One region of the Rahnella sp. ATs2 genome, then DNA from elsewhere that is predicted to be linked to it. Evidence: predicted binding sites of a transcription regulator. Region 1 holds the regulator's gene; each other region holds the start of a gene.
What was found. The regulator PhoB, encoded in region 1, activates phosphate uptake and scavenging genes when phosphate is short. The targets are predictions, from matches to a motif close to CTGTCATAAAACTGNCNNAT.

Region 1 (8,207 bases):
CTGGAACCATTGCAGGTTGTCGCCTTTTAAATCGGGATACATCACAAAGCCCGGCAGCGGCACCTCTTTCACCAGCGCCGGTTCTATGCTGGTGTAACCGGCGACGTTTTCGCGAGCCTTGTCAGGATGCGCCGCAATGAATTCCACCGCTTTCTGATAAGCGGCAATAAACTTTTTGGTTTCTTCCGGTTTGCTGGCGATAAAGCTGGAGTTCAGCGCCGCTGCGCCGCCGAACCAGGGCGCGTCTGCATTGCCGAGCACATATTTAGAAATCACGCCGGTTTCCAGTGTGCGGGAAAGGTTTTTCATCCGCCCGACGGTGCCGGTCGGTTCGAGCGTATACACGCCGTCAATTTGCCCGGCGGCCAGCGCAGGCGCGTGCTGCCCGACCGGCAGTTCGATCACTGAAGGATTAGTGAAACCATTTTTCTCCAGAATGATCTTCGCCATCGTCACGTTCTGGATCCCCGGGCCACAGGCGATCTTCTTACCTTTCAGGTCGCTGATCGCTTTCGCTGTGCTGTTCAGCGGCACCAGAAATTCATCCAGAACCAGCTGGTGATTGGACGGATTCGAGCAGATGATTTTGAACAAATCCGGTGCAGTGATCGCCCCCAGACCCAGCGCACCCGTGGCCGTGCCGTTAGCGCACCCGTGGATCCTGCCGGTGATCATCCCCTCGACAATTTGCTGTGCGCTGGCGAATTTAATGCCTTTCACATTCAGTCCGGCTTCTTTAAAAAAGCCCTGTTCCAGCGCCACATATAACGGTAAACCGCCGACAATCGGCCAGTAACCAATGCGGATTTCATCGTCATCAGCCGCAAAGACCGAGGTCGGGATCATACCGCCAAGCGTGGAGACGCCGCCGGTGATGGCGAGCCATTTCATCAGCTGGCGGCGTTTTTTATCGACTTCAGGTTTGATGTTATTCATAGGCGGTTCCCTTAACGGTTATGCAGGCGCTGCAACTTGTACTGCAACTTGTATACATAACGTTAAGCACAGGGCGTGCCAGTTTATCGGCAGGAGGGAATAAGCGGGAATTCAGCGGGTTGGGAACAATGAACGCACTGCGCTGGTGCGAATTTTGCGCAGTTGCTCACAATCAGGATCCATTGCGGAGCAGATGGCTAGCAATTCACCAGTCAGGTGCTCCGCAGGGTAATCAGTCAGACTTTAAACTCATTGCTCAGGCGGCTTACGCCCAGACCGTTCACCTTAGTCACTTTGATTTGCACCGGAATACGGTCTTTCATCGCTTCCACATGGCTGATCACGCCGATGGTTTTACCCGAGGCATTCAGGCTGTCGAGCGCGTCCAGGGCGGTGTCCAGCGTATCGGCGTCGAGTGTGCCGAAACCTTCGTCGAGGAACAGCGAGTCGATGCGGGTTTTATCACTGACCAGATCAGACAGCGCCAGCGCCAGTGCCAGACTGACCAGGAAGCTTTCGCCGCCGGATAAGGTGCGGGTATCGCGCACGGCGTCCGCCTGCCAGGTATCGACCACCTGCAATTCCAGCGCATCGCTGGTTTTGCGCTGCAACAAATACCGCCCGTGCAGTTTTTCGAGCTGAAGATTCGCCAGATACACCAGATGGTCGAGCGTCAGTCCCTGCGCGAATTTACGGAATTTCGCGCCGTCGCTGGAGCCAATCATCTGATTCAGATAACCCCAGTCATCGCAGGTCAGCTGCGCTTGCGCAATCTGAGCTATCAGCGCCTGTTGTCCGCTGTGGCGTAATTTGTCACTTTCCAGCTGATTTTTCACTTCGCCCAGACGTTGCTGTAAAGCTTTCAGCTGTTGCGCCATTTCCGCCTGTTGCGCTGTCAGAACATCAAGATCGCTTTCTGTTTCACTCAGATGAGCCGGGCGGGCAAGACGATGTTTTTCGAGCTGCTGACCGGCATCCGCCAGTAACGCCTGCGCCTGCGCCAGTTGTTGTTGCAGATTTTCTTTGCGTTGCTGAAGTTGCTGACGGAGTGCGTCATCCAGCAGCGCCAGTTTCACCGCGGCTTCATCGGCAAATCCGCTGGCACTCAGCGCCTGTTGCCACGCCTGTTCCGCCTGCGTCAGTTGTTCTGTGGTCTGCAACTGTTGCTGTTGCGTGCTCGCCAGTTGCCCGGCCAGCTGATCGCGCTGTTCCTGCGCTTTTTGCAATGCGGTTTGCGCGTCACTGACCGCTTTTTCTGCCGCCTGTTGTTGCTGATGTAAGTGCTCGCGAACCTGTGCCACCTGGCGGTCGCCGAACAGTTCAAGGCGTTGAGCCGTCAGTTCTGAAAGGTTTTTTTCGCCTTCTGCAAACAACTTTTGCAGCCGTTCGACGTCTTGCTGAGATTTCGCCTGCGTCTCTTCCAGCCGGGTAATGCGTTCGGTCAGCAATGCGCTTTGCTGCTGCACTTTCTGCTGCGCGTTCAGTGCGTCGTTCCGGGCATCTTTAGCCTGTTGCAGCGCCCGTGCCAGCTGTTCGTGCTGGCTAATCAGCGCCTGCGATTGTTGTTCTTCTTCATCGCGGGCGGTCAGCCATTGAGTGATGTCGGCGGTGTCATGTAGCGAAAACGTCAGATTCAGCGGTGCGCTGAGCTGTTGCCAGTTTGCGGTATGTGCATTCAGTTGCTGCTGGTCTTGCTCCAGCTGGATTTGCAGCCGCGTTTGCTGTTCTTTCAGACTTTTAATTTTTGTTGCCAGTTCGATACCGCTGGCTTTTGCTGCATCGAACTCCAGTTGCATTTTCTCGACGCGCTGTGCCGTTTCAGAAGGTTTGACCTCCTGATAATGTTCAATCGCCGGATGCGATGTGGAACCGCACAACGGGCAGGCTTTGCCGCTTTGCAGATTCGCACGTTCGGCTTCGAGGCTGACGATCAGCATTTCCTGTTTATGCAGTACTTTAACGTCGTTGAGATGCTCCAGCTGTTTCTGACATTGCAGGCGGATGGCCCCCAGTCGCTGCTCTTCTTCAGCCAGTTGCGTTTGATACTGTACGAAATCTTTTTGCTGTTGCTGCACGCGCTGATTAAGCTGTGGGAAAATTTGCGCGAGCGAATACAGCTGCTGGCGCACCGGACGCAGCTGCGTGAGTTCGGATTGTCGTTTATGCAATGCTGCCAGCGGGTGCTGTTTTTCCAGCTCAGTCAGACGCTGTTGCGCAGTGTTGAGTGCATCGGTCAGCGCGGTCTGGCGGGTCTGATGCTGGCGGCTTTCTTCGTCCAGCTTCTGCCGTTCGGTAGTCATTTGTAACAGCGTCGCGTTATGCTCACTGACAAGTTTTTGTACGTCAGTGACCGACTGCTGTGTTTCAGTCAGTGATTTACGCAAGCGGGTGATTTCGCCATCCATCGGCAGGATTTTTTCTTCGATCAGCGTCTGCATCTGACGCTGTTCTTCCGCCTGTTTCTGACGTGACGTTTGTGCCTGCTCTACCGCCAGATTCAGCGGCGTCATTTGCGCGATTTGCTGTTCCTGCTGCTGCGTCAGGTGCGCCAGTTGCTGCTGAAGACGTTGCGATTCATCCTGACAACGCTGGCGATCGTTGAGCAACGGACGCAGTTTTTCTGCCGGTTCGCTGCGCGCCAGTTGCTGTAACTGCGGCGCGGCGGCCAGATTCTCCTGCTCTGCGGCGGTCAGTTGTTGCTGAGACTGCTGCTGTTTTTGCTGCACCTGCTGCCACTGTTGCAGCCAGTTCAGATCCTGCTGGCGCTGCTGCGCCTGCTGACTGAGCGTGATTTCCTGCGCGTTCAGTTCAGCAAGTTGTGCTTCGAGCGTCTGGTGCTGTTCTTCGCTGAGCAGTTCGATACCCGCCATGCGCTGATGCAAACCGTCGAGCGTAATCCGCGCTTCTTTATGTTGCTCAAACACGCGCTCAGACAGCAGACCATAAATTTCGGTGCCGGTCAGTTCTTCCAGCAGTTCGGCGCGGTCATTGGCATCGGCATTCAGGAATGCGGCAAATTGCCCCTGAGACAGCATCATGGATTTGGTGAAACGACCGAAATCCAGCCCGGTCAGTGTGGCGATGGCATCGAGTTTATCGCGCACTTTATCGGCCAGAATTTTGCCGTCGGCCAGTAATGCCAGCTCCACTTTCGGTGCCTGCAGATTGCCGTCCGGCGAGTTTTTGGCGCGGCGCTGACTCCAGAACGCGCGATAACCAACGCCTTTGACTTCAAACTCCACTTCGGCCAGCGATTCGGCGGTGTGGCGGGTCATCAGCTCGTTCTGGCTTGGCGTGATGTTCAGACGTGGCGTCTGGTGATAGAGCGCCAGACAGATGGCATCGAGCAGGGTGGTTTTCCCCGCGCCGGTCGGGCCGGTGATGGCGAACAATCCGTTGCTGGCAAAAGGCTCAGCCGTGAAATCAATTTTCCATTCGCCTTCCAGCGAGTTCAGGTTTTTTAAACGCAGGCTGAGAATTTTCATTGTGCGCTGTCCTCCGCATTCTGACCGCTGGTGACCTGTTCAACAACCTGCGCAAACAGCGTGCGCATCCGCGCCTGGCGCGGTTCGTCAGGATCCGGTTCCAGTGCCAGCCGTCTTTCAAAGACGTCACTGACACTCAGTTCGCTGAGTGTCTCTTTCTCCTGTTGCTCAATGCTGTTGATACGCTGTTCTTTACTGCGGCGTAAAAGCACCACTTCTACCGGCAGATCTTCCGTCAGCGCCTGAATGCGGCGCTGAATATCACTGAGATAATCTTGCGTGGCGACTTCAATATCCAGCCAGACTGGCTTTTGCGCATCGCCGCCTTCGAACTGCGCCAGTTGTTTTTCGATTTCTGCCAGCGAGCCTTTGATTATCTGCATCGGCTGGAAAACGGGAATTTCCAGCGTGTCGATGGCGTTGAGCGTCGCGCCGTCCAAATCGAGTAAGTACACACTTTTGGCTTTACTCAGTTCGTCAAAACTCAGTGCAATCGGCGAACCGCTGTAACGGATATGTTCGGTTTTGGCGACGCACTGTGCGCGGTGGATATGACCAAGTGCCACGTAATCGACCGGCGGAAACGCCTGCGCCGGGAAGGCATCGAGTGTGCCGATATAGATGTCGCGCACGGAATCGGAGGTGCTGACGCCAACCGTGGTCAGATGGCCGGTAGCAATGATCGGTAGCGAAACGCCGAGTTCGTCGCGTTTGGTCTGCGCGGCCTGCCACAACGCGTCATAATGCGCGGCGATGGCTTCCTGTAATGCCAGCTGTTTGTCGCTGCCGGATTGTCCCGCCTGACTGGCGAGCAAATCCCGCGGACGTAAAAACGGAATAGCGCAAAGTACCGCGCCCGGTTTTCCGTCACGCTGGTTGAGCACTAAAATCTGTTCAGAGAGGTTTTCGCCGACGGTCGCAATCACCCGCGTATTCAGGCAGGAAAGCAGCTCACGTGATTCATTTAATGTCGCGACAGAATCGTGATTTCCGGCCAGTACAATCAGCTGACAGCCGGTTTGTTGCAACTCGACGACGAAGCGGTTGTAAAGCTCGCGGGCATAGCTGGGCGGCGAACCGGTATCGAATATATCGCCTGCCACAATCACGGCATCTACCTGATGTTGCTGCACCTGACCGGTCAGCCAGCGCAAAAATGCCTGATGTTCGGCGGCGCGGCTTTTGGTGAAAAAGTACTGGCCGAGGTGCCAGTCTGACGTGTGGATCAGGCGCATGAGACTCCCGTATGGATCCTGGATGACGACAATGGGGCAAAGTATAAACGTCGGCGGGGGACGCTGTCCCCGATAAATCGGACCAATTTCAGCGAGATGGCAGCTGAATAGAAGAAATGTATCTGTCATATTTGACTGTAATGAACCATCCTTTCTATTCATAAATCTGTCACAAAACTGACGCATAATGGCGCCCGCAATCAAATAAAAGATCGCTAACCTATTGGCAGGACCTACGATGGCAAGACGTATATTGGTGGTTGAAGACGAAGCTCCAATCCGTGAAATGGTGTGTTTTGTACTGGAACAGAATGGCTATCAGGCAGTAGAAGCTGAAGATTTTGATTCAGCCGTTGGCCAGCTGGTAGAACCTTACCCTGAACTTATCCTGCTCGACTGGATGTTACCCGGCGGTTCCGGTATTCAGTTTATCAAACATCTCAAACGTGAAGCACTGACCCGCGAAATTCCGGTGATGATGCTGACCGCCCGCGGTGAAGAAGAAGACAGGGTGCGCGGCCTGGAAGTCGGTGCCGATGATTACATCACCAAACCGTTTTCTCCAAAAGAACTGGTTGCACGTATTAAAGCCGTGATGCGCCGCATCTCGCCAATGGCGGTGGAAGAAGTGATCGACATGCAGGGTTTAAGCCTGGATCCGTCGTCTCACCGTGTGATGGCCAACGAGCAGGCGCTCGATATGGGGCCGACCGAATTTAAATTATTGCACTTCTTTATGACCCACTCCGAACGTGTTTACAGCCGCGAACAGTTGCTCAATAACGTCTGGGGCACTAACGTTTATGTGGAAGATCGCACGGTAGACGTGCATATTCGTCGTTTACGTAAAGCGCTGGAAACCAGTGGACATGACAGAATGATCCAGACTGTTCGTGGAACCGGATACCGTTTTTCAACGCGTTATTGAGTCCCCACAGCGGAGAATCTGTGTGCTAGAACGTTTGTCATGGAAACGATTGGCCGGTGAATTCTTTCTCTTTTGCCTGCCCGCGTTAATCCTCGGTATCTTCGTCGGCCATTTCGGCTGGCTCCTCTTTGCGTCGCTGCTGGCGGCGCTGGGCTGGAATTATTACAACCAGCTCAAACTCTCTCACTGGCTGTGGCTTGACCGCAGCATAACCCCGCCGAATGGCCGCTGGAGCTGGGAGCCTCTGTTTTACGGGCTGAACCAGATGCAGATGCGTAACCGCCGTCGCCGTCGTGAATTAGGTCAGCTCATCAAACGTTTCCGCAGCGGTGCCGAATCATTACCCGATGCGGTGGTATTGACGACGGAAGAGGGCAATATTTTCTGGTGTAACGGACTGGCGCAAGATTTGCTCGGTTTCCGCTGGCCGGAGGATAACGGACAACACATCTTTAACCTGCTGCGTTATCCCGAGTTTCGTACCTGGATCCAGACCCGTGATTTCAGCCGTGCCCTGAATTTGCAACTCAATAACGAGCATTACGTCGAGTTTCGCGTGATGCCTTATTCCGAAGGGCAACTGCTGATGGTGGCGCGTGATGTTACGCAGATGCGTCAGCTCGAAGGTGCGCGTCGTAACTTCTTCGCTAACGTTAGTCATGAACTGAGAACCCCGCTGACTGTATTGCAGGGATATCTGGAAATGATGGAAGACGCCAAACTGGAAGAGCCGTTTCGTACCAAAGCGCTGGACACCATGCAGGAACAGACGCGGCGCATGGACGGGCTGGTCAAGCAACTGCTGACATTGTCAAAAATCGAAGCGTCAGCAAATATCGATATGCAGGAGAAAGTCGATATTCCGGTGATGCTCGGCATGCTGGAGCGCGAAGTGCAATCTTTAAGCGGTGGCCGTCACGAAGTGGTGTTCCGTGTAAACGAGAAACTGAAGGTCTTTGGCAATGAAGATCAGTTACGCAGCGCGGTGTCGAATCTGGTGTACAACGCCGTCAACCACACCCCGGCGGGGACGCGGATAGAAGTCAGCTGGCAACAAACGCCGCATGGCGCGCAGTTCCAGATCAGTGATAACGGGCCGGGCATTGCGCCGCAACACCTGCCGCGTCTGACTGAACGTTTCTACCGGGTTGATAAAGCGCGTTCGCGCCAGACGGGGGGCAGCGGTCTGGGGCTGGCCATCGTCAAACACGCCCTGAGTCATCACAACGCCAAACTTGAAGTGATGAGTGAAGTCGGCGTTGGTACCCGCTTTATATTTACACTGGCACCGAAACTGATTGTTCCTCAGGAACAGGCCAGCCAAAGCGATGTGAAGGGATAAAAAAGTAGCCACAGCCCACGCTGTGGCTACTTTTAGCAGATGATCTGTAAACCTTTTTCTTCGATCAGCATCAGTAAGATCAGAGCCGCACCGGTGGGTTTGGTTTCGTCACGCTCCCATTTTTGAATGCTGTTAGCCGACATATTGATGAGTCTGGCCAGCACGCCCTGGCTGATTTTTTCTTTTTCCCGCAGCGCGCGTATACGTTCAGCAGAGCGTTCTGCAAAGGCTTTCAGCCTTTCTTCCTGTACGGCTTCATCAACAATTTTGTTAATTTCGCG
Region 2 (8,207 bases), on a different contig from region 1:
TGCAGGCCGGCTTCCGCTTCGGCAAATTCGTTTGCCAGTGCGGAGGTAATACTGTTGCCCGGCGCATAAAGTGAGGCGCTGTCGAGCTGGTAGGTGTTACCGATAATAAAGGTCACTGCCATGGTTTCGCCCAGTGCGCGTCCCAGACCTAACATCACGCCACCGATAACGCCGTTTTTGGTGAAAGGCAACACGATGCGCCAGATCACTTCCCACGTGGTGCAACCAATGCCGTAAGCAGATTCTTTCATCATCACCGGCGTTTGCTCGAACACGTCACGCATGACGGAGGCAATGTACGGGATGATCATAATGGCGAGAATGACGCCCGCCGCCAGAATACCGATACCAAAACCCGGGCCGGCGAACAGTGCGCCAACAATCGGGATACCGGAAAGTACATCACCCACCGGTGTCTGGAAGTACTGCGCAAACAGCGGTGCAAAGACAAACAGACCCCACATGCCATAAACAATGCTGGGGATCGCCGCCAGCAGTTCGATAGCAATACCCAGCGGGCGTTTCATCCAGTTCGGCGCCAGCTCAGTGAGGAATAATGCGATACCAAAGCTGACAGGAACTGCAATCAGCAAGGCAATAATGGAGGTCACGACCGTGCCGTAAATCGGCACCAGTGCGCCGAATTGTTCGTTCGGAGCATCCCAGGTTTTCGTCCACAGGAAGGATAAACCAAACTTTTCGATGCTCGGCAGGGAAGCAATAAACAGCGAGACGATAATGCCGCCCAGCATGAATAGCACAATCAGCGCAGCCAGTTTGACCAGAGCGCCGAAGATGATGTCACCGTTTTTGCTGGGTGCCTTGATAGCCGGCTTGTATTCAGCCATACCACTCTCTTTTAATTCAGATTTAATTCCCTCCCCGGCCGGAGAGGGAATGAAGCAGAGTTACTATACCCAAAATAATTGGAGTTGCACCAAGCCAGCTGCAAGTGAATCCCGGTGAGCTTACTCAGGTAAGTGATTCGGGTGAACGAGCGCAGCTAACGCCGGTGCAGCTTCAGGTATGACGGGTATTCCTAGTACAGTGCTTTGCCGCTGCTGTCTTTAACGTTGGTTTTCCATGCTGCACGGATCTGCTCAACCACTGATTCAGGCAGAGCTGCGTAATCCAGATCGGTCGTCAGCTTGTTGCCGTTTTTGTAAGCCCAGTCGAAGAACTTCAGCACTTCAGTGCCTTTCGCTGCATCTTGCTGATCTTTGTAAATCAGAATGAAGGTGGTGGAGCTGATTGGCCACGCATTGTCACCTTTCTGATTAGTCAGGTCCTGAGCGAAGGTTTTGCTCCAATCAGCGCCTTTAGCCGCTGCGCTGAAGGATTCTTCAGTCGGGCTGATCGCTTTACCGTCAGCATCAACCAGCTTGGTGTAAGCCAGGTTGTTTTGCTTGGCGTAAGCATATTCTACATAACCGATTGAACCAGGCAGACGCTGAACAAAGGCTGCAACGCCGTCGTTACCTTTACCGCCGAGACCCGTTGGCCAGTTCACAGTAGAACCAGAACCGATTTTGTCTTTCCACTCGCTGTTTACTTTCGCCAGGTAGCTGGTGAAGACATAAGAGGTACCGGAACCGTCAGCACGGCGAACGACCGCGATGTTGGTGTCTGGCAGTTTCACGCCCGGGTTCAGCTTGGTGATCGCCGCGTCGTTCCACTTTTTGATTTTGCCGAGGTAGATATCACCCAGCGTTGCGCCGTCCAGCGTCAGCTGACCGGATTTGATCCCCGGGATGTTAACAGCCAGTACCACGCCACCGATCACGGTAGGGAACTGGAACAGGCCGTTTTTGGCCAGATCTTCGTCTTTCATCGGGGCATCAGATGCGCCGAAGTCTACGGTCTTGGCGATGATTTGTTTTACGCCGCCGGAAGAACCGATGCCCTGATAGTTAACCTGAGTACCGGTTTCTTTCTGATATGCGTCAGCCCACTTAGCGTAAACAGGAGCTGGGAAGGTACCGCCAGCGCCAGTCAGGTTAGTGGCAGCGAAAGCAGACATTGCTGTGAGGGAGAAAGTCGCTGCTACAAGACCGGCGACGGTGTTACGCATCAATTTCATGTTCCACTCCTGGTGGTTTTAAACTTCCCGACTGATGTCGACGTTAATTAAAGTGTTTGGCACAGGAGGAAAATAGGACAGTTTAGTGACAGTAAAATGTACGTTATATGACAGTTTTATGACACTGGTCACAATTCGAACCATACGGGCAAAATGCGGGGGTTTTAAGCGGGAAATGCCGGTTGTGACACCGGCAGATGACAAAAAGCGGGCAAATTATCGCCCTTTCTTCTTACGTCCGGGCTGCGCAAAACGCTTACGGGAGCCTGAATTACCCTCCGGTTTTTCGGCATTTTTCGGTTTTGTGACAGCGGGTTTTGCAGCAGTGGGTTTCTTAGCCTGAGCAGTTTTTGCCTGCGCTTTTTTCGCCGGTTTATCTTCAGACGACGAATTTTCAATCAGTTTAAATAACTCAATCAGTTCATCATCGGTCAGGTCGCGCCATTCGCCCAGCGGCAATCCTTTCAGATTGATGTTCATGATGCGCACGCGTTCGAGCTTAGTGACTTCAAAACCAAAGTGCTTGGTCATACGGCGGATCTGGCGGTTAAGCCCCTGAACCAGCGTAATACGAAACACCATCGGCGCTTCTTTCTTCACTTTGCACTTTTTCGTCACGGTACCGAGCATCGGCACGCCCGCGCCCATACCGGCAATAAACTCGTCTGTGATCGGCTTGTTGACGGTCACAATGTATTCTTTTTCGTGGTCGTTACCGGCACGCAGGATTTTGTTGACCAGATCACCGTGATTGGTCAGTAAAATCAGGCCCTGGGAATCTTTATCCAGACGGCCAATCGGGAAGACGCGTTTGCTGTGGTTAACGAAATCACGGATGTTGTCCCGCTCACCTTCTTCCATCGTGGTGATGATGCCGACAGGTTTGTTCAGCGCGATCAGTACCAGATCTTCTTCATCACGCGGCTCGATAACCTGACCATTCACTTTCACCACATCGCCGGCAAATACCTGAGCCCCTACCGCGGCACGCCTGCCGTTAATAAAAACATTTCCCTGTTCGATGTAACGATCGGCATCGCGGCGCGAGCAAATTCCGCTCTCGCTGATGTATTTGTTAAGACGAATGGAGTCGGTCTGCATTGAGCAAAGCACCTTCAGAAAAACGCGAACTATACCTTATCCGGCGCGGGTTACGAAGTCTGAGAGAAGAAAATCGTGACCGTTTACTGAGAAAGAGACAAACCGGAAACAATAAAAAAGCGCCCCGAAAGGCGCTCAGAGAATCAGCGACTGAACCGGTCGATTTTATTCGACGGTCACAGACTTCGCCAGGTTACGCGGCTGGTCAACGTCGGTGCCTTTAATCAGCGCAACGTAGTAGGACAGCAACTGTAACGGCACGGTGTAGAAAATCGGTGCGACGATTTCTTCAACGTGTGGCAGCTGGATAATTTTCATCCCTTCGCTGTCAGTGAAACCGGCGTCCTGATCGGCGAAGACATACAGCAGCCCGCCACGGGCGCGCACTTCTTCGATATTCGATTTCAGTTTTTCCAGCAATTCGTTATTAGGTGCAACGACGATCACCGGCATATCCGCGTCAATCAGCGCCAGCGGGCCATGTTTCAGCTCGCCCGCCGCATAAGCTTCTGCGTGAATATAGGAAATCTCTTTCAGCTTCAGTGCACCTTCCATCGCGATCGGATACTGATCGCCGCGACCGAGGAACAGGGCGTGATGCTTGTCAGAGAAACCTTCAGCCAGAGATTCGATGGTTTTATCCAGCGACAGCATTTGTTCGATACGCGCAGGCAACGCCTGGAGCGCGTGAACAATGTCATGCTCAACTTGCGGGCTAATCCCTTTCAGACGGCCCATGCGAGCCACCAGCATCAGCAGAACGGTCAGCTGCGTGGTGAACGCTTTAGTAGAGGCCACGCCAATTTCGGTTCCGGCTTTAGTCATCAGCGCCAGATCGGATTCACGTACCAGAGAAGAACCGGCCACGTTACAGACCGCCAGAGAACCGAGATAACCCAGCTCTTTGGACAGACGCAGCGCTGCCAGCGTATCAGCCGTTTCACCAGACTGAGAAAGCGTGATGATAAGGCTGCCCGGACGAACAGCGGATTTGCGATAGCGGAATTCTGACGCGATTTCGACATCACATGGCATACCGGCCAGAGATTCGAACCAGTAACGAGCCACCATGCCGGAATTGTAAGACGTCCCGCAGGCGATGATCTGCACGTGCTGAACACGGGACAGAATTTCGTCAGCTTTTTCGCCCAGCTCGCTCAGATTGACTTCGCCGTGATTAAAACGCCCTTCCAGGGTGTTTTTAATGGCCAGCGGCTGTTCGTAAATCTCTTTTTGCATGTAGTGACGGTAAACGCCTTTGTCACCGGCGTCGTACTGTACTTTGGATTCGATTTCTTCACGCTCAACGGCATGACCATTTTTGTCATATACGCTGACAGAACGGCGCTTAACCTCAGCAACATCACCTTCTTCCAGGAACAGGAAGCGGCGGGTAACAGGTAACAGCGCCAGCTGGTCGGAAGCGATGAAGTTTTCACCCACGCCACGACCAATCACCAGCGGGCTACCGGAACGGGCCGCGACCAGAACAGACGGGTCGCGGCGGTCCATCACTACCGTACCGTACGCGCCACGCAGTTGCGGGATAACACGCTGAACGACTTCAAGCAGCGTGCCGCCCTGAAGTTGTTCCCAATGCACCAGATGCGCGATCACTTCGGTATCCGTTTCAGAATCAAAACGGTAGCCGCGTTCAATCAGTAATTCACGCAGAGGTTCGTGGTTTTCGATAATACCGTTATGCACTACCGCAATGTAATCAGACACATGCGGGTGGGCATTGGCTTCAGAAGGCTCGCCATGTGTTGCCCAGCGGGTGTGAGCAATACCGGTACCGCCGTGCAACGGATGTTCATCCAGCGCATCGGCCAGCATCTGGACTTTGCCCAGACGACGCAGACGTCCCATTTTCCCGTCGGCATCAATCACAGCCAGACCGGCTGAGTCATAACCGCGGTATTCGAGACGGCGTAAACCTTCCAACAAAATTTCAGCAATATCGCGTTGCGCCACAGCGCCTACAATTCCACACATCAGTTTTATTCCTATAGAAGGTCCTTCGGGACCTTTTTTGATGCCTGACCTGATTTATCCACAAGCCCCGTTTTCCGGTGTACTTGCGGTTCCCCGAGCCTTGTAGAGAGTTGGGGATTATTATGTTTTGGGCTGAATTTCGAAGAAAACGCAGACCAAAACACAATGAGATAAACAAACATCAGGCGCAGAGAACTGCGCCTGAATGCTTAAATCTCAGAATAGCTTATTTTTTCTTCACCGGTTTCTGCCAGTCAGGTTTATGCACCTGCGGTAAACGACTTAGCAGCAGACCGTTTTCTGGCACATCGCGCGTCACTGTCGTACCCGCAGCGATAGTCACGTTATTACCCACGGTGACTGGCGCGACCAGCTGTGTGTCAGACCCGACGAAGACATCATTACCGATGACAGTTTTATGCTTGTTCACGCCGTCGTAGTTACAGGTGATGGTGCCCGCACCGATATTCACGTTGTCGCCAATCTCGGCATCGCCAAGATAGGAAAGATGACCGGCTTTCGAGCCTTTACCCAGACGCGCCTTTTTAATTTCGACGAAATTACCTACATGCGCGCCTTCAGCCAGTTCAGCGCCGGGGCGCAGACGGGCAAACGGTCCGACAGTACAACCGCTTTCCAGCACCGCATCTTCGAACACGCTGTACGGGCTGACTTCACAGTCATCACCTATCACGCAGTTCTTCAGCACGCAGCCTGTACCAATTTTGACGCGATCGCCCAGTTTTACCTGGCCTTCAATGATCACGTTAGTGTCGATCACCACATCAATACCGTGCGCCAGTTCACCGCGCAGATCAAACCGCGCCGGATCCATCAACATCACGCCTTCCAGCAACAGACGCTCAGCCTGTTCGCTCTGATATACGCGCTCGAGACGGGAAAGTTGCAGGCGATTATTTACGCCGTCCACTTCGCTGTTTCGCGCCGGATGCACGGTGGCGATCAGATGCCCTTCAGCATGCGCCATCGCAATAATATCGGTGATGTAGTATTCACCCTGCGCGTTATTGTTGTTCAGCTGACCGAGCCAGCGTTTGAATGACGCGCCGTTAGCCACCAGAATACCGGTGTTAATTTCCTGAATTTTCAGCTGTTCTTCGCTGGCATCTTTCTGCTCAATGATGCCGGTAACAATACCGTTCTCACGAACAATGCGGCCATAACCGGTCGGGTCATCCAGCACAACGGTCAGTAAACCAATGCCGCCATCAGGCTTGGCTTTGAGTAATTCGTTCAGGGTCTCGACGGAAATCAGCGGAACATCGCCGTACAGCATCAGCACATCTTCATCATCGGCAAAGAACGGCGCCGCCTGCTGCATTGCATGACCTGTGCCCAGTTGCTCTGCCTGCAATACCCAATTCAGATCACTGCCTGCCAGATTTTTCTTCAGTAAATCGCCGCCGTGGCCATAGACCAGATGCACGTTCCGGGCACCCACTTGCGTGGCCGCATCAATGACGTGCTGAACCATTGGCTTGCCGGCCAAAGGATGAAGAACTTTCGGAAGGTTGGAGTACATGCGTGTCCCCTTGCCCGCGGCAAGGATCACCACACTCAGTGCGCTGTTCGACATAAGTAACCTGACAAATCCAATTTGAGTGACAAAAGTAACCCGTTCAGTGCGCGGATTACTACATATTTCGCTTCAAAAACCACCCGCAGACCGCAGTCAGCAAGGGTTGTATGCTGCATAGACTACACCAAAAAAACTGAGGGTAAAGTGTCGATTAATCACGCAAGTATTCCACTAAAAGCGAAAATTTGCGTTGGGAAAAACACTGAAAATGTACTTTTTTAAAGGCAAAAAAAAAGCGACCCGAAGGTCGCTTTTCTAACTGATGTCGTTACATCGCTTTTCTGGTCAGTTCGATAACGCGAAGTTTCGCGATCGCCTTAGCCAGTTCCGCTGACGCCTGAGCGTAATCAACGTCGCCGTGAGAACCACTAATGTGTTCTTCCGCTTTGCGCTTAGCTTCAAGCGCGCGCGCTTCGTCGAGGTCTTGCCCACGGATTGCAGTATCAGCCAACACGGTCGTTGCATTCGGCTGCACCTCAAGGATGCCACCAGAAAGATAGATATACTCTTCTTCACCGTGTTCTTTAACAATGCGCACCATGCCAGGCTTGATGGCGGTGAGCAGCGGAGCATGCCCGGGGAAAATCCCCAGCTCGCCTTCGCTACCCGTCACCTGGATTTTTTGTACCATGCCTTCAAACATACGTTTTTCAGCACTGACAACGTCCAGATGGTAAGCTTTTTCAGCCATGTCATCCTCTCTCACAACAAGCTAGCGTTACAGTTTTTTGGCTTTTTCCACTGCTTCATCAATGGTGCCAACCATGTAGAACGCTTGTTCCGGCAGGTGATCGTAGTCGCCGTCCATAATACCTTTGAAACCACGAATGGTATCTTTCAGCGATACGAACTTGCCCGGAGAACCGGTGAAGACTTCGGCCACGAAGAATGGCTGGGACAGGAAGCGCTGAATCTTACGCGCACGGGATACGACCAGTTTGTCATCTTCTGACAATTCGTCCATACCCAGGATCGCGATGATGTCTTTCAGTTCCTGGTAACGTTGCAAAATAGACTGCACGCCACGAGCCACATCGTAGTGTTCCTGACCAACAACCAGTGGATCCAGCTGACGGCTGGTAGAATCCAGTGGGTCAACCGCCGGGTAGATACCCAGTGACGCGATCTGACGGCTCAGAACCACGGTCGCATCTAAGTGAGCGAAGGTGGTCGCTGGAGATGGGTCAGTCAAGTCATCCGCAGGAACGTAAACGGCCTGTACGGAGGTGATAGAACCACTTTTGGTCGAGGTGATACGTTCTTGCAGAGCGCCCATCTCTTCCGCCAGCGTTGGCTGATAACCTACCGCTGATGGCATACGACCCAGAAGTGCAGACACTTCGGTACCGGCCAGGGTGTAACGGTAAATGTTGTCAACGAACAGCAGTACGTCACGACCTTCATCACGGAATTTCTCCGCCATGGTCAGGC
Region 3 (8,207 bases), on a different contig from region 1:
TTAAGCGCACCCCCCGTGTGGAACGGTGCAGCAGACGGGCATTCAGCGACTCTTCAAGGATCTGGATCCGCTTGCTGACATAGGCCGGAGACTGACCGAGTTCAGTGGCGGCGGCGGCAAAACTTTGTTTATTCACCACCGCCAGAAACACCCGTAAATCTTCTGCCAGCGGCAGACGATCGCGTTCACTTGTCATAGTGATTACCCGCAGACAGGCATGTTGAGCTTTTCCACCCGGTGTACGTCAGTGCTTTTCACCCCGGCGTTAGCCAGTTTTTCTTCCGCCTCGTCGAGGTCTTCCTCATCGATTTCCAGCGATTCCTGATCCTGCCCTTCACAAGGGGTCAGCGCCAGTTCCACCAGGATCGGGAAATGGTCTGAGCCCATAAACCCAAGACGCTGAAGACCGACCAGCGTGAAATCTTTGCTATGGAAAACGTGATCCAGCGGCCAGCGCAGGAACGGATAGCTGGCGTGGAAAGTATTGAACATACCCCGGCCACGGCGCGGGTCGAGCAGGCCGCTGACTTTCATAAACAGGCGCGTGGTGCGCGACCATGCCACATCATTCAGGTCGCCGGTGACAATCGTTGGATAGGTCGCTTTCGCCGCCGTATGACCGACAGCAACCAGCTCGCCATCGCGGTCAGTGGATTCGTCGGCTTCCGTCGGGCTGGGCGGCATCGGGTGCAGGCAGTGCATCACCACCTGTTCGCCGGAAGGCAGTTCGGCGCGGAAATGCATCGACGGGATGTCGTCTGCCACCAGAAATTGAATTTTTGCCGAATGCATCGGCAGACGGGAATAGACGTGCATTCCGTAGAGATTATCCAGCGGGCAACGCAGGCTGTGCGGGTAATCCGCGTCCAGCACCGCCATCTGATCTTCCCACCACTGATCTGTTTCCAGCAAAACCAGAATATCCGGCTGATGCTCGCGGATTTGTGCAATCAGCGCACCGGCCTTGCGGTTGGTGGTCAATACATTGCTGTTCATGATTTTGATACGTGAATGACTGCCGGAGACGGTTTTCTTCACCTGCACCCGGTAAAAGGGGGTGTAAGGCAAAATCCACCAGCTCTGATAGGCCATACAAGCCACCGTTAAAATAATGATTGTGGTGGAAATTCCGTCGCTTAACGGCATGATCATCAGCTCGGTCAGCAGAAATAGCAGACACAACGTCGCCATCTGCAAACGCGGGAAATCCCAGACCCGTACCCACCAGCGCTGATTGCGGGAAAAAGGCAGCAGCGTCAGCAAGGTCATGATGACCGTCAGGACACAAAGGGTAATTCGAAAAGCATGCATCGGTTATCGACCCTGATAAAAAATAGCAGAAGAGAAACTCTCAATACCTTGTTAACCGATTGTGACTTAAAAAACGGAGGGCGACCAGAAGGATGTCACCGCCCTTTCCATTGTTCCGAAAAAGGCGGCATTTTTAGCGGTAATTATTTTGCAGCGGCGGCCTGATCAGGCACATGACACCAGTTATGTTGCTCGACAATCCCGCCATTTGGCGAGGTGTAACCGATACAACCCAGAAGGGTGTCGTACAGTTTTTCATGGAAAGCCGGTTTCTTTTCAGCGGCCATTTTCTGCAACTGTTCGAAGCCCGCTTTGTTCTGATCGTTTGACAGGAATTTGTCTGACGCCCAGACCATGATCGGCACAGTACGTTGCTCAATCGGCGCATGATCGCGTGGTGTGCCGTGGAAATGCATACTTTTGGAAATCGACTCACCGTGATCGGAGGCATAAAACACAATCGCATTCTTGTCGCGCAGCTGATCAAACACCTGCGACAGGAAATAGTCGGTATACAACAGCGAGTTGTCGTAAGCGTTGATCATCTCTTCCGTAGAACAGGAATCATCAATACCCATGCATTCCGGTTTATATTTGGCGAAAGAACGCGGATAACGGTCGGAGTAAAGATAATGCGAGCCTTTGGTATGCAGAATAATCAGGTGCTTACCCTGCGGATGATTGCTCATCGAATCTTTCATTTCGTTGATGAGCAGCATGTCATCCACCGGCTTACCGGCATTGCGCTTCTCAGAGGCAATGTTTTCACGCAGTGAATAATCGTCAGCGCGGGTTTTATTGTAGAACCACGCTTCGCTTTGCATGGAATAAAGCTCAGAGCTCCAGCCATTGCTTTTCAGAACGGAAAACACGTTAGCTTCTTTCAGGGTACGCTGCGGTTCTTCAGAGGCTCCGCCCTCACGCACAAACATGCAGCGCAGGGAAAGTTTGGTGGCGGTATCGCAGGAATATCCCTGTAACGCGACCAGGTTTTTCTCTTTGTCGAGATTCGGCGTGTTGTCACGGTCGTAGCCGTACAGCCCCATATGGTCACGACGCGCACTTTCGCCGATCACAAACACCACATACATATCTTTGGCATCAGCCGGTGCGGTGTAAGTGAAATGTTTGGCCGGATCGAACAGGTTTTTGTTGTCTTCGGCTTTGCTGTAGCTGCTGTAGGTGTATAAACCCAGCGCGGAAAGCCAGTTCGACGGTGAATACGTACCGGCAACCACGCCGCCATAACTCGCCATCATGCGGTTATTAACGATGTCGTGACGATCCTGCACTTTGCCCATCAGACGCAGCGGCATATAACAAATCAGCCCGGAAACCGCGAGCAGCACGGTTCTCACCGCCAGCTTTTTAAAAGTGGTTTGTCTGAGCGCCGCACCCGGCATTTTGCTCAGCCACAGCAGCAGGACCGGGATCAGGCTGACCAGAACCGTCCAGGCGATGAAGTGCGTTCCGACAGATTCTTTCGATAAATCAATCGAGTCCGATGCCAGCGCCGCCGCCAAAATACCGTAACCGATATCGACGTTGAACAGGATCATGTAATAGCTGGCGGCAGCGGAGGAAATAACAATGGCCGTCATCAGCACACGGAAAACGGTTTTTCCGGTATAAGACAGCAACATACAAAGGAAGTAGACCAGCGCGAAACAGGCGATCGCTTCAACAGCAATGGACAACGCATTGTCATAATGCAGCTGCTCGAAACGACGGAAGAAGATCGGAAGGTTCAGTAAAATCCCAAGATAAAGTGCAATGAACAAAGAGATGCTCTGTTGCGAAAGTGTTCGTAATTTATGCATTAGAAATAAATGGCTCTTTTGTGAGTCTGTTTACGTCGTAAAGACCGCTCGTACCGGAGGATGGAACCTGCTCCTTAGGAAAATTCAGACCCCGGAACGCCTATAATCGTTCAAAGTCATTGGTGACTTCCAATGTGATAATGTTACAAAATTAACGAATTGCTTATGTTTCAAAGCCATAGAAATGTGGGTTTCATACTTTTCCGACTCATTTTTTGAAATCTGTTGAGCAATTATTAAGAATCTTTGTGACCCGCATCAGGAAAGGACAGCGTGAAGCGCGTCTCTCCCTGCGCTGAACTTTCAACACTGACACTGCCCTGATGCAACGCCATAATGGCCTGAACAATCGATAAACCGAGCCCGCTGGAACTGCCACCTTCACTGCGTGACGCATCCGCACGATAGAAACGGTCGAAAAGTTTTCCGAGCTTATCTGCCGGTATCGGATCGCCCTGACTGATAACGTGAATATCCATGCCTTTAGCATGAGGTTCGGCGCGCAACACCACTTCGGTTCCTTCACGGCCATAACGCACCGCATTAGCCACCAGATTGCTCAGCGCACGCTGGAACAAAATAGCATCTGCGTGTAATACACCGCGCCCCTCGCCGTGCAGGGTCATTTCCCGCTCTTCTGCCAGCCCTTCAAAATATTCCTGGATACGCGTAATTTCTGATGAAACATCAATACTGGTTATGGTGAGAACCGACCGCGCATCCGAAGCACGCGCCAGGAACAGGATGTTTTCGACCATCCGCGAGATGCGTTCCAGCTCTTCCATATTATTAGCCAGCAGCGTTTCATATTCCTCAACCGTGCGTGGCTGATACAACGCCACCTGACAATGCCCCATCAGCGCGCCCACCGGCGTGCGGATTTCATGGGCCAGATCAGCGGAAAACTGCGTCAGGCGCTGATAACCTTCCGCCAGCCTTTCCAGCATATCGTTGAAAGAAAGGATGAGTTGCTGTAATTCCTGCGGCGCTTTGTCGGTACTCAGGCGCGTCGATAAGCTGGCCGGATGGATTTGCGTCGCTTCCCGCGCCATATTGCGCAGCGGCCTCAAACCACGACGGATGACCAGATAACCCAGCGCGGCAATCAGCACATACGAAAACAAGACTGCGCCGATAATTTCCCAGCGGAAGGTTTCTAACAGGCGCGATTCTTCGGTCATGAAATGGCCTGCGGTAATTTCTACCGTGCGTCCGTCCTGAATTTTTACCGCAGCACGGGCAAAACGCACCGGCGTGCCATCTGGCGCTTTTTGCCCGTGAACCGTTTTCAGCGTCAGCGGCTGGCCTTCGGGTACCGCTGCAAACGGCGGTAAAACAAGGTGTGAAGGATTGACGTTGATTAACGGCGGCTCGCCGGAAAGGCTGAAGGTCAGAATATCGCGCTCATTGCCGAGCATATTTTCAAACAGGCCGGGATTGCGGCTCAGCTGTGACAGCGGGAATTCATTCGCCAGCAGATGGCGAAAATACTGCACGCGCCCGCTGACCTGATAATCCGCACGGCGCACCAGTTCTTTGTCCATCGAATAGTAGAGATAAAAGCCCACGGCACTGACCACCAGCGAGGCCAGCAGTGCAAAAAGTAATGTGGCGCGCAGCGTCAGCGACATGGCCCGTGCAGGGTTTTTAGCAGAGGTTAAATCAGTCATTGCGCACTTCACAGACGTAGCCGATGCCGCGCACGGTGTGGATCAGTTTCAGCTCAAAGGCACGGTCAACTTTGGCGCGCAGACGCTTAATGGCGACATCCACCACATTGGTGTCACTGTCGAAATTCATATCCCATACCTGCGAGGCGATCATGGTGCGCGACAGCACTTCGCCTTCGCGACGCATCAGCAGCTGCAACAACATGAATTCTTTATTGGTCAGCGCGATGGTCTGATCCTGACGGGTTACGCGACGGCGCAGCACATCAAGATGCAAGTCAGCGACCGAGTAAATATCCGGCTCACGCGCTGCCGGACGGCGCAGCAACGTGCGGATACGCAATACCAGTTCGGTAAAGGAAAACGGTTTGATCAGATAATCGTCGGCGCCCAGTTCCAGCCCATGAATGCGATCCTGCACTTCATCACGTGCGGTGAGAAACAGCACCGGCACGTCGCTTTTCTTGCGCAGAACTTCCATCACCTGCCAGCCGTCGAGGCCGGGCAGCATGACATCGAGGATCACCGTGTCATAGCCCTCTTCCAGCGCCAGAAACAGGCCATCGGCCCCGTTACGCGCCAGATCGACGCTGTAACCGGCTTCGGTCAGCCCTTTTTTCAGGTAATCGCCCGTACTGACATCGTCTTCAATCACCAGTATCCGCATTCAGGCCCTCAGCGCCGCAATACCATTCTCCCAAAGAATGATTCATGGGGAAGTTTATCAGTTTCGCCAGACACCTTTGATGACAATTTTGTCATCAATTTGTCATCAGCCAATCCCGGTTTATCGTCCACTCTTAAGGAAGCTATTCATCACTGGCAGGGTCAGTGATTCTTCTAACCAAATGAAATAACGCCGGAAACTGGAGAGTTAATAATGAATACCACCAAACGTCTTGCGGGTCTGTTACTGGGTTCACTGCTGATGAGCAGCACAATGGCATCGGCTTTTGCCGCCGATAACGTGATCAAACCAACACGCGGAACCATTGATTCTGTTAATGACTCATCAGTACAAATCACCACCCGTCAGGGCGAAAAGCTCGACGTTAAGCTGACGGATAAAACCCGAATCAATTCCGTCACCAAAGGCCAGATCAGCGATATCAAAGCCGACAGCTTCATCGGTACGGCGGCAGTACCTCAGGCCAACGGCACACTGAAAGCGCTGGAAGTTCACGTATTTGCGCCAAGCCTGCGCGGCAGCGGCGAAGGTTTCAATCCGTTTGAATCGCCGGACGGCAAAATCAACACCATGACCAACGGCACCGTCGGCAAACTGGTTAACAGCAATGGCCGCACGCTGACCGTGAAATACCATGATGCAGAGAAAACCGTTGTCGTTCCTGACGATGTACCGGTCGTTCTGCTGGCACCGGGTGACCGCAGCCTGCTGAAACCGGGCACCAAAGTCGTGCTGTTCGCGATGAAAGATGACAAAGGTTCCCTGGTTGCACGCGGCATTTCTGCGGGCAAAGACGGCGTTACGCCACCAATGTAATCCGGCCTGACGGCCTTACCGGACAACAGGAGTTTTTCCGTGAAACCTCAGCCCTCTCCACTTCGCAAACGCAGGGTGCATTCCTGGCCGGTGCGCATTTGTCACTGGATTAATCTGCTGGCAATGATCGGCATGGTAATGAGCGGCTGGGGGATTTATAACGCCGACCCGATTTTCTCGTTTACCTTTCCCCAGAGCACGACCCTCGGCGGCTGGCTGGGCGGCAACATCGCCTGGCATCTGGCAGTCATGTGGCTTCTGGCGGCCAATGCCCTTTTCTATGTGCTGTGGGGCATGTTCAGCGGCCATTTCCGCCGCGACTTTTACCCCTTTTCGCCGCGCTCCGTCTGGCGCGATACCGTTCGTGCGCTGACATTCAAACTCCCCCACAAACTCGGGCAGTACAATGCCGTGCAAAAACTGATGTACAGCGGCGTGCTGTTGCTCGGCCTATTGCTTTTGCTTTCCGGTTTGTCCATCTGGAAACCGGTGCAGTTCAGCGGTCTGGTGTGGTTGTTTGGCGGTTTTGATATCGCGCGTTATGTGCATTTTTTTGCGATGAGCGGCGTGATGCTGTTCGTCATTATTCACGTACTGATGGTTCTGCTGGTGCCAAAAACCTTCGTGGCGATGCTGACCGGCGGCAAAAAAATAAGTACGGAGGAAAGCGCCGATGAGTGATAAATCACGCCGGCCAAAAATTATTCTTGAGCCCGATCAGCGCAAGCAACTGGTCAATATTCAGCGCCGCATGTTATTGCGTGGAGGTCTCACGCTGGGCGCGGTATCGATGCTCACCGGCTGTAATCTGCAGGACGGTGACGAGGTCGATAAAGTGCTGTGGGCGATGTCACGCTGGAATGACCGCGTGCAAGGCTGGCTGTTCAGCGGGCAAAAACTGGCGCAAACCTATCGCGCTGACCAGATCACCACGCCGTTTCGCTTTAATGCTTATTATCCGGAATATAACGTGCCGGAAATCGACATTCCCAATTACCGGCTTGAAGTCTCAGGTCTGGTGCAAAAGAAAGCCTCGTGGACGCTGGAACAGTTACAGCGACTGCCGCAGGAAAGTCAGATCACCCGTCTGATTTGCATTGAAGGCTGGAGCGCAATTGGTCAGTGGAAAGGCGTGCCGCTGAAAACGTTTTTACAGCACATCGGCGCAGATCTGACCGCTAAATACGTCGGATTCAAATGTGACGACCGCTATTATTCCAGTATCGATATGGCGACGGCGCTGCATCCGCAAACCATTCTGGCGCTGGATTTCGGCGGCAAACCGCTACCGCCGGATTTCGGTTACCCGTTACGCCTGAGAATGCCTACCAAGCTCGGCTTCAAAAACGCCAAACACATTGGCGCGATCTTCGTGACCAACGAATATCCCGGCGGCTACTGGGAAGATCAGGGATATAACTGGTACAGCGGGATTTGAGTTGCCCGCTAACCCCCCTCCCCGCCTCCCCCACGTAAGCGGCAAAGGTGCAAATAACGCTCCCGTCTCCACTACCCGCTGAAAAAAGTCATAAAAAAAACCGCTCAGTTGAGCGGTTTTTGTTTTCGCGGGTGTGTAACGACGAAGCGTTACGCAGGGCGAAGAATTAGAAGCTGTAACCCACGCCTGCGATCCAGGTACCAACATCAACACTGCGGATGCGGGACTGTTCGTAGGACACGTCCAGAGCAACGTTCTGGATTGGGTTGAACTGCAGACCTGCACCGTAAGAGAAGCCGTAATCGCTTGAATCGTATTTTTCACGGCTAGTAGATGCTGCGGATTCGTTGTACTGAGTTTTACCGTAACCCACACCTACAACACCGTAGATGGAAGCCCAGTCATTCAGACGGTAAGCTGGACCAGCAGTCAGACCGTAGTACTGTGCTTTACGGTAGTCACCA
Region 4 (8,207 bases), on a different contig from region 1:
CATCAAAGCGTATCTGAATACCGTGCCTGCCGTGCATTATGACGGCCCGAAAACGGATTTACCGTTCCCGTATAACATCCGTCTGATGATGTTCGGCTGGAACCTGTTGTTCCTGGATACGGCACCGTTCAAAGCCGATCCGTCGCAGTCGGCAGAATGGAATCGCGGCGCGTATCTGGTGGAAGGGCTGGGGCACTGTACATCGTGCCATACTGCAAAAAATCCTCTGGGCGGTGATAACTTTGGCGTGCATCTGCAGGGCGGAGAATTGCAGGGCTGGTTCGCGCCGGAAATCACCGGTAATACCCGTCAGGGCATTGGCGACTGGAGCAATGACGAAGTGGTGCAGTACCTGAAAACCGGAGCGAACTCGCGCACCGTGGCTGCCGGTCCGATGGCGGAAGCGGTCACGAATTCGCTGCAGCATTTGTCGGATTCAGAGCTGCATGCCATCGCGGTTTACCTGAAAAGCTTGCCGGGCAGCAAAGATAATTCCGCGCCTTTAGCCGCTAATTCCGCGATGGCCAACGGTAAAGAGCTCTACGCCGATAACTGCGCGGCATGCCATCAGAATTCCGGTGAAGGGGTACGCAACATGATCCCTGCCCTGAAGGGTAATAACGGCGTTCAGGCCACCCGGCCGACCAACATTCTGCACGTGCTGATGAACGGCGGGCAGGGGGCGGCCACGGCAAGCAATCCGACCAGTGCAGACATGCCTGAGTTCGGCTGGAAACTGACCGATCAGCAGATGGCGGATGTCAGTACGTATATCCGTAACGCATGGGGAAATCAGGCGCCGGCGGTTAGCAAAGACGACGTAGCAAAAGCGCGTAAATCTCAGCAGGGTGCTGCAGCGTTGCATAATCCCGAACAGCAGTAAACGAAAGCTAACGTAAGTAATAAAGTTTAAAGGGCCTCGTAAGAGGCTCTTTTTGTTGGTTTTTATTCATCATCTAAATGTAAGATTTCGAAGCATAGATACATAAGCAGTGTCATGTGAAACGAGAAGTAAATTGATTTGATATGGTTATTTATACAGCGCAAAATCCCCCCAGATTAAGAGTTTCTAAACAGGGAAAGCTCATAAGCTCATGTGAGGGACAACAGCCATGTTTCAGCTCAGCACAATGGATATCTCGCCCGTCAATCCGATGCTCTACTTTCCCGGTGCCTCTGCCTGGCCGGAAGAATACAAAGGAAAATTGCTCATGGAAAAGCTCATGCAAAATCAGATCAATAATATCGAAAAACAAGGGATCAAAAACGGTGAGGAAATTGCCGGACTGAATCTTCGTGTAGGGAAGGTGGAGCAGCAGGTCACTCAGCTGACGGAAGTGGTCACCGACACTAATCTGCGGGTCGGCAAACTGGAGTATCAGATGGTCACGCTCACTGAAGCGGTAACAGATATCGGTTTGCGTGTAGGAAAAACTGAACAGAACATCTCCCGCATCGACGGGCATCTTCTTAGGATTGACGATCGACTGGTGCATATCGACAAACGGTTTGAACAAGTCGATAAACGGTTTGAACAAATCGACAAACGGTTTGAACAGGTGGATGCGCGCTTTGTAAAGATTGAAGCCTCATTAAGCGCCATGCAGAAGATGTTTTATGACCTTATGATCCAACAGACTCGCTGGATTATTAGCATGATGCTGGTACTGGTAGGTGCAACTTTTACAGCCGCTCGCTTTATCCATTAAGAGGGACCTGCTGCGGTCAATCGCTGATTTCGACAAGTTGGGCGCAGCAGCAAAACTGGCAATAACGACTATAATATAGACAGGTCGCCACCTTCCTTGTGCCCTTGTGTGACGGGCATTTCCGAAGGTCTATCACTGCACGCCGCTGGCGGCTTTCGGCGTACAAGGGGGTGTTTCATGGCAAATCATGTCTGGGGACTTTTATCCCATCCAGGTCCCGAACTGCAGCAAATCCAGCGTGAGCGGGAAACCGTTTCACATGTGTATTCCCACCATGTTCTTTTGATGGCGTTGATCCCGGTTGTCTGTTCGTTTATCGGTACAACACAGTTGGGCTGGAATTTCGGTGACGGTCAGACGCTGATGGTTTCCATGTTCACCGCGTCGTATATCGCCGTTATCTTCTATGTTCTGATGCTCGCCGCTGTCGCACTGATGGGGCGCATAATCTACTGGATGGCACGTCGTTATGACAGCCGCCCGACACTCAACAGCTGTATCGTGTTTGCCGGTTATGTTGCCACGCCGATGTTCCTCAGCGGTCTTGTTGCGCTTTATCCGATGGTCTGGTTATGCCTGTTCGTCGGCATCATCGGGCTGTGTTATAGCGGATATCTTTTGTATCTCGGCATTCCTAACTTCCTGAATATCGACCGTCGCGAAGGGTTCCTGTTCTCCAGTTCAACGCTGGCAATGGGCGTTCTGGTATTAGAGTTACTTCTGGCTCTGACGGTGATTATGTGGGGTTACGGAACACAATTATTCTAACGTAATGGCTATCTTACTTGCCATTTTGCCCCCGGACAGTGCTCGGCTTCCTCCCGTACTTTATGTACGCTGCGGAGCCGCCGCGCTGTCCGGGAACAAACTGCCTGCGCCGACTACGCCATTTGCCTTTTGAAGGACATTATTCCTGCCAGTTTTTCATCTTACTGGTTTTCCCGATCCCCGGATTGAAGCTGTTGGTCGGGTCTGCCTGCCGGTAGAACTCTTTCAGATGCGGTTTTGCCAGATACAGATGTCCGACGTTATGCTCTGCCGGATATTCCGCGCCTTTGGCGTCGAGCAATTCAAGCATCCGGTGTTTCAGTGCCTTGCTGTTCGCGCCTTTTTTGACGATGTAATCCTGATGGAAAACGTGGCACATGAAATGGCCGTAATACAGTTTTGCCACCAGCTGATTGTCGATATCTTCCGGCAATGTTTCGAACCAGTCGCGGTCATTACGGCGCAGTGCAATATCCAGCGCCAGAATATCCTCCACTTCTTTTTCATGTACCGCGTGATAACGCACCGCAGCACCTGCAGCGGCGAAACGGTGCAGGAAAGCTTTTTTGCCTTCGTCAGCCGAGCAGATAAAGAAATCACCCTGACCATCACTGAAGAAACGCGTCAGAAATGTACGTGCCTCATCAATTCCAGGACCGGACATTTTCAGCAGTAAGTGATGTTCAAACCGGTCACGGTACTGCTTCATGCGAGGTGGAAGGTGATTCGGCAGGGCTTTGCTCAGGCATTGCATTACGCGGTCGCTGAAGTTTTTCGGCAGGAAAGGGACTTTACTGGCATGCGCATCGAACTTTCCTTTTGCGGTAAACATGTCCGGCATTTTGTCGGTACCAAGCTTATCGATCATCATGAAAGTGTCTTTGCCGTAGACTTCAGTGATATCGAAAATATCGCGATGCATGTATTCACCGGCCACCGGCAGATTCGCAAAATCACGGAGGATCTGACGGCGTAATTCAGTCAGCACTGCCGTGTCATTGGTGCCAATATAAAATACCTGCTGCTGCGTTTCAGCCGGAAAAGTATCCAGACGCACGGCGAACACGGCCAGTTTTCCCGCACAACCCGAGGCTTCAAACAGACGCCGCTCATCGGCATTAAAACGCGATGGCGTATCAGCGTCCACTTCACGCACCCGCGCAGCATAATCATGGTCAGATGCCAGACGCTGATCGTGCAGTATGTCACTTTCCAGATAATCAGCTTTTTCCAGACGCGTCAGTATTTCTTCCGGCGTTTCGCCAAGATTAATACCCAGATGGTTAATCAGGCGTAATTCACCCTGTGCGTCGATCTGCGCATAAAGCGCCATTTCGGTATAGGCCGGACCGCGTTTCACCAGCGATCCGCCGGAGTTGTTGCAAATCCCACCGACCACCGATGCACCGATGCACGACGAGCCAATTACCGAATGCGGTTCACGGTTATAAGGTTTGAGGATTTTCTCCAGCTTATAGAGCGTACTGCCGGGGAAGCCGATTACCTGATGGCCACCGTCGAGCAACTGAATTTGATCAAGTTTGAGGGTACTGAAAATGACGATATCGCGGTCATAATCATCACCGCTGGGCGTTGAGCCTTCGGTCAGCCCGGTATTAGCGGCCTGCATAATGACAATCTTATCGGCGGCGATACAGGCTTTGAGCAATTGCCATTGTTGCAGCAGCGTTTGCGGAAATACCACGGCCAGTGCTTTGCCGCCACCTGAACGAAATCCTTTGCGGTAGCGCTCAGTGTTGCTGTCTCCGGTCAGAACATGACGGCTGCCAGCAATCTCTTTGAGCGTGGCGATGAGTGACTGATTATCCATTTCATCTTCCTTTTTAAATGCATTGCCATCTAATCATAGACTTAAATGATACACATTAAGTTAAACCCCATTCGGGATATCCGTTAGGTAATTTCACTTAATCTGTTGCATTTTTGTCATGTGCTGTCCATTAAATCGTCATTGATGTGTCATATAACTCGCGCTTAATGAACGCCAGATTATGAAAGCAACCGAGAGACAGCATCATGGCGCAAGCTCAACTTAAGCTGGCACAGGCTGAATATCCTCAGGCCGGGCCACAGCATTTGAACAAAGTTCTGGACGTGAAAGGCCTGGTGAAATCTTATAAATCAGGTCAGCGCGTCCTGAATGACATCAATTTTGATCTGCACGCGGGTGAGTTCGTGGCGGTGATTGGCCGGTCAGGCGCAGGGAAATCCACTCTGTTGCACGTACTCAACGGTACCATTCCGCTTACCGATGGCAGCGTAGTGTGTCATTACGAAAATGGAGAACAACAGCAACTGGCCGGGCTGACCGGCAAAGCGTTGCGTCGCTGGCGCTCGGGTTGCGGGATGATTTTCCAGGATTTTTGTCTGGTTCCTCGCCTGGATGTGCTGACTAACGTGTTGCTGGGCCGTCTGAGCCATACCTCAACATTCAAATCTTTCTTTAACCAGTTTGACGACGAAGACCGTGCCCGCGCGATTTCTCTGCTCGAGTGGCTGCATATGTTGCCGCATGCGTTGCAGCGCGCTGAAAATCTCTCCGGTGGTCAGATGCAACGTGTGGCGATTTGCCGTGCCCTGATGCAGAACCCGAAAATTCTGCTGGCCGATGAGCCTGTTGCGTCGCTGGATCCGAAAAATACGTTGCGCATCATGAATGCGCTGAAAAAAGTCAGTGAAGAAAATATAGCCGTGATGGTCAACCTGCACTCGGTCGAACTGGTGAAAGATTATTGCACCCGGGTTATCGGTATCGCTAAAGGGCAAATTATTTTCGACGGTCATCCGGATCAGTTAACTGACGGTATTTTGCAACAGTTATACGGTGAAGAACACGAAGCCATAAACAGTTAAACAATAACGTTATTTATTTTGCAGTCCTTATTTCTACTTTCTCTCAATCTACACAAGGTCATCATTACATGAAGAAGTTATTACGTCTGGCAGTTTTCGTAGCAGGTTCTTTTACCGCGATGCACAGCATGGCAGAAGATGCGCCTAAAGAATTGAATTTGGGTATTCTGGGCGGTCAGAATGCCACTCAGCAAATCGGCGATAATCAGTGTGTAAAAGATTTCTTCGATAAAGAATTAAACGTGGATACCAAACTGCGTAATTCCTCTGATTACTCCGGTGTTATTCAGGGATTATTAGGTAAGAAAGTAGACATGGTATTAAGCATGTCGCCATCGTCTTTCGCCTCAGTCTATATTAATAACCCGAAAGCCGTAGATCTGGTCGGTATCGTTATCGACGACACCGATAAATCCCGGGGTTATCACTCGGTGGTTGTGGTGAAAGCCGACAGCCCGTACCAGAAATTGTCTGACCTGAAAGGTAAATCATTCGGCTTCGCTGACCCGGATTCCACGTCCGGCTATCTGATCCCAAACCAGACTTTCAAGAAAGAATTTGGCGGCACGACAGACAACAAGTACAACAACTTCTTCTCCAGCGTCACCTTCTCCGGCGGCCATGAGCAAGATATTCTTGGCGTGCTGAACGGTCAGTTTGAAGGTGCAGTGACCTGGGCATCAATGATCGGCGACCGTGAAACCGGTTATACCTCCGGCGCATTCAACCGTATGATCCGCATGGACCATCCGGATCTGATGAAGAAAATCCGTATCATTTGGGAATCTCCGCTGATCCCTAACGGCCCGATCTTAGTGCGCAGCGATCTGCCACCGGCGTTTAAAGCCAGACTGGTTTCTGCCATCAAGAAACTGGACAAAGATGACCACGCCTGCTTCGTCAAAGCCGTCGGCGGTAAACAACATATCGGCGAAACGTCCCTGGCGGAATATCAGCAGATTATTGATATGAAGCGTGAGCTGACTAAAGGCGGTCGCTAACCCGTAACTCCCTCCCCTGCGAAGGGGAGGGTTGGGGTGGGGTATTAATGGCAACTCAGGAAGCGAAAGCTTTTACCATTATTGTTTTTTAATACCCCCTCCTGGCCTCCCCCTTCGCAGGGGGAGGAATAATGATTATCGCAAATCGGAAATATTATTTTGAACAAAGACTTCAATCGTTATTACCAGCAGATTCGGGGAAAACAAAAGCGTGAGGCGCTGATCTGGTCAGGGCTGATGCTGTTGTTATATCTGTGGTCAGGCAATGTTTCCGAACTTAATTTAAAAACGATTATTGTCTCCGCACCGAGCTTCTTTGATTATATTGGTCAGACGGTGCCGGTATTACACTGGTCATTGTTATTTGCTGACGGTCATACAGAAGGTTCACTGGCGTATTGGGGATATCGTCTTAATATTCAGTTGCCACTGATCTGGGAAACTATTCAGCTGGCGTTATCCTCGACGATATTATCGACCGCGCTGGCGGTTATTCTGGCGTTTCTCGCCGCGGGTAATACGGATTCGCCAAAATGGGTTAAATTTAGTATCCGCACTTTTGTGGCTTTCCTGCGTACTATGCCGGAGCTGGCGTGGGCGGTGATGTGCGTCATGGCCTTTGGCGTCGGCGCTATTCCGGGCTTTATCGCGCTGACTTTACACACCGTCGGCAGTCTGACCAAACTCTTCTACGAATCCATTGAAACCGCATCGGACAAACCGGTGCGCGGTCTGCGAGCCTGCGGAGCGGGGCGCTTGCAGCGCATGCGCTTTGCTATGTGGCCGCAGGTTAAACCTATATTTCTGTCGTACAGTTTTATGCGCCTCGAAATCAACTTCCGCCAGTCCACGATCCTCGGTTTAGTCGGGGCGGGGGGCATCGGGCAGGAACTGATGACGTCAATCAAACTGGACCGTTATGACCAGGTCAGTATGACCTTATTGCTGATTATTCTGGTGGTGTCGGCGATGGATTTTCTATCAGGTAAATTGCGCAAACGCGTCGTGGAGGGCACTTTCTGATGTTAACTGATGCGCTTGAACCTCATGTTGTCAGCAGCCTGAAGCAGCAGCACGGACATTTGTTTGCCGCACAGCGTCGCTATCTGCGTTACCTCGCGATACTGGCTGTCGTCATTGCGTTGTACTACGTCTATTTCTTCAGCTATTTCGGTATTCCGTGGAGCGAAGTGGTGCGCGGCACCCGTGAAGTCGGACGATATTTCCTGCGCATGTTCGTCTGGCATAACGTTTCCGAATGGCCTTTTAAGTATTATTTCACGCAGATTGCGATCACGCTGGCGATCGTTTTTGCGGGCACAATCACTGCGTCTTTCCTTGCTCTGCCACTGTCCTTTCTGGCGGCGCGCAATGTAATGTCTACGCCGCTACTCAGACCGGTTTCCATGATTATTCGCCGACTTCTGGACGTGCTGCGCGGGCTGGATATGGCGATCTGGGGGCTTATTTTTGTCCGTGCTGTCGGCATGGGGCCACTGGCCGGCGTGCTGGCGATTGTGATGCAGGATTTAGGCTTACTCGGCAAACTGTACGCCGAAGGACACGAAGCCGTGGAACGCTCGCCGAGCCGCGGTTTACGGGCACTGGGAGCTTCTCCGTTGCAGACGCACCGTTTCGGCATTTTCACCCAATCTTTCCCGACATTCCTCGCACTGTCGTTGTATCAGATTGAATCTAATACACGTTCTGCCGCTGTTCTCGGTTTTGTCGGCGCGGGCGGGATCGGTCTGGTGTATGCGGAAAATATGCGTTTATGGAACTGGGATGTGGTGATGTTTATCACATTGATCCTGGTCGCCATTGTCATGACGATGGATAAGATTTCTGCGATGTT

Region 2: a site for PhoB is predicted at 2,186-2,205, ahead of pstS (phosphate ABC transporter substrate-binding protein PstS). Genes of this name have one in related genera too.
Region 3: a site for PhoB is predicted at 5,557-5,576, ahead of ACJY2G_RS08300 (heavy metal response regulator transcription factor). Genes of this name have one in related genera too.
Region 4: a site for PhoB is predicted at 4,455-4,474, ahead of phnC (phosphonate ABC transporter ATP-binding protein). Genes of this name have one in related genera too.

The regions. Positions count from the first base shown of each region.
Region 1 covers NZ_JBLYPL010000009.1:193,054-201,260, reverse strand. The annotation lists gene ACJY2G_RS11930 (ABC transporter substrate-binding protein) at 1-936, opposite strand, end outside; gene sbcC (exonuclease subunit SbcC) at 1,173-4,421, opposite strand; gene sbcD (exonuclease subunit SbcD) at 4,418-5,656, opposite strand; gene phoB (phosphate response regulator transcription factor PhoB) at 5,895-6,584, shown strand; gene phoR (phosphate regulon sensor histidine kinase PhoR) at 6,607-7,926, shown strand; gene ACJY2G_RS11905 (helix-turn-helix domain-containing protein) at 7,959-8,207, opposite strand, start outside.
Region 2 covers NZ_JBLYPL010000015.1:113,601-121,807, forward strand. The annotation lists gene pstC (phosphate ABC transporter permease PstC) at 1-848, opposite strand, end outside; gene pstS (phosphate ABC transporter substrate-binding protein PstS) at 1,040-2,080, opposite strand; gene rluF (23S rRNA pseudouridine(2604) synthase RluF) at 2,297-3,181, opposite strand; gene glmS (glutamine--fructose-6-phosphate transaminase (isomerizing)) at 3,347-5,176, opposite strand; gene glmU (bifunctional UDP-N-acetylglucosamine diphosphorylase/glucosamine-1-phosphate N-acetyltransferase GlmU) at 5,403-6,773, opposite strand; gene ACJY2G_RS17055 (F0F1 ATP synthase subunit epsilon) at 7,045-7,467, opposite strand; gene atpD (F0F1 ATP synthase subunit beta) at 7,495-8,207, opposite strand, start outside.
Region 3 covers NZ_JBLYPL010000006.1:246,837-255,043, reverse strand. The annotation lists gene ACJY2G_RS08320 (LysR substrate-binding domain-containing protein) at 1-196, opposite strand, end outside; gene ACJY2G_RS08315 (endonuclease/exonuclease/phosphatase family protein) at 202-1,311, opposite strand; gene eptB (kdo(2)-lipid A phosphoethanolamine 7''-transferase) at 1,455-3,131, opposite strand; gene ACJY2G_RS08305 (heavy metal sensor histidine kinase) at 3,368-4,801, opposite strand; gene ACJY2G_RS08300 (heavy metal response regulator transcription factor) at 4,794-5,468, opposite strand; gene ACJY2G_RS08295 (hypothetical protein) at 5,682-6,305, shown strand; gene ACJY2G_RS08290 (cytochrome b/b6 domain-containing protein) at 6,345-6,986, shown strand; gene ACJY2G_RS08285 (molybdopterin-dependent oxidoreductase) at 6,979-7,743, shown strand; gene ompX (outer membrane protein OmpX) at 7,910-8,207, opposite strand, start outside.
Region 4 covers NZ_JBLYPL010000010.1:51,078-59,284, reverse strand. The annotation lists gene ACJY2G_RS12515 (c-type cytochrome) at 1-883, shown strand, start outside; gene ACJY2G_RS12510 (hypothetical protein) at 1,113-1,709, shown strand; gene ACJY2G_RS12505 (Yip1 family protein) at 1,887-2,477, shown strand; gene dld (D-lactate dehydrogenase) at 2,617-4,308, opposite strand; gene phnC (phosphonate ABC transporter ATP-binding protein) at 4,515-5,351, shown strand; gene phnD (phosphonate ABC transporter substrate-binding protein) at 5,420-6,352, shown strand; gene phnE (phosphonate ABC transporter, permease protein PhnE) at 6,512-7,375, shown strand; gene phnE (phosphonate ABC transporter, permease protein PhnE) at 7,375-8,207, shown strand, end outside.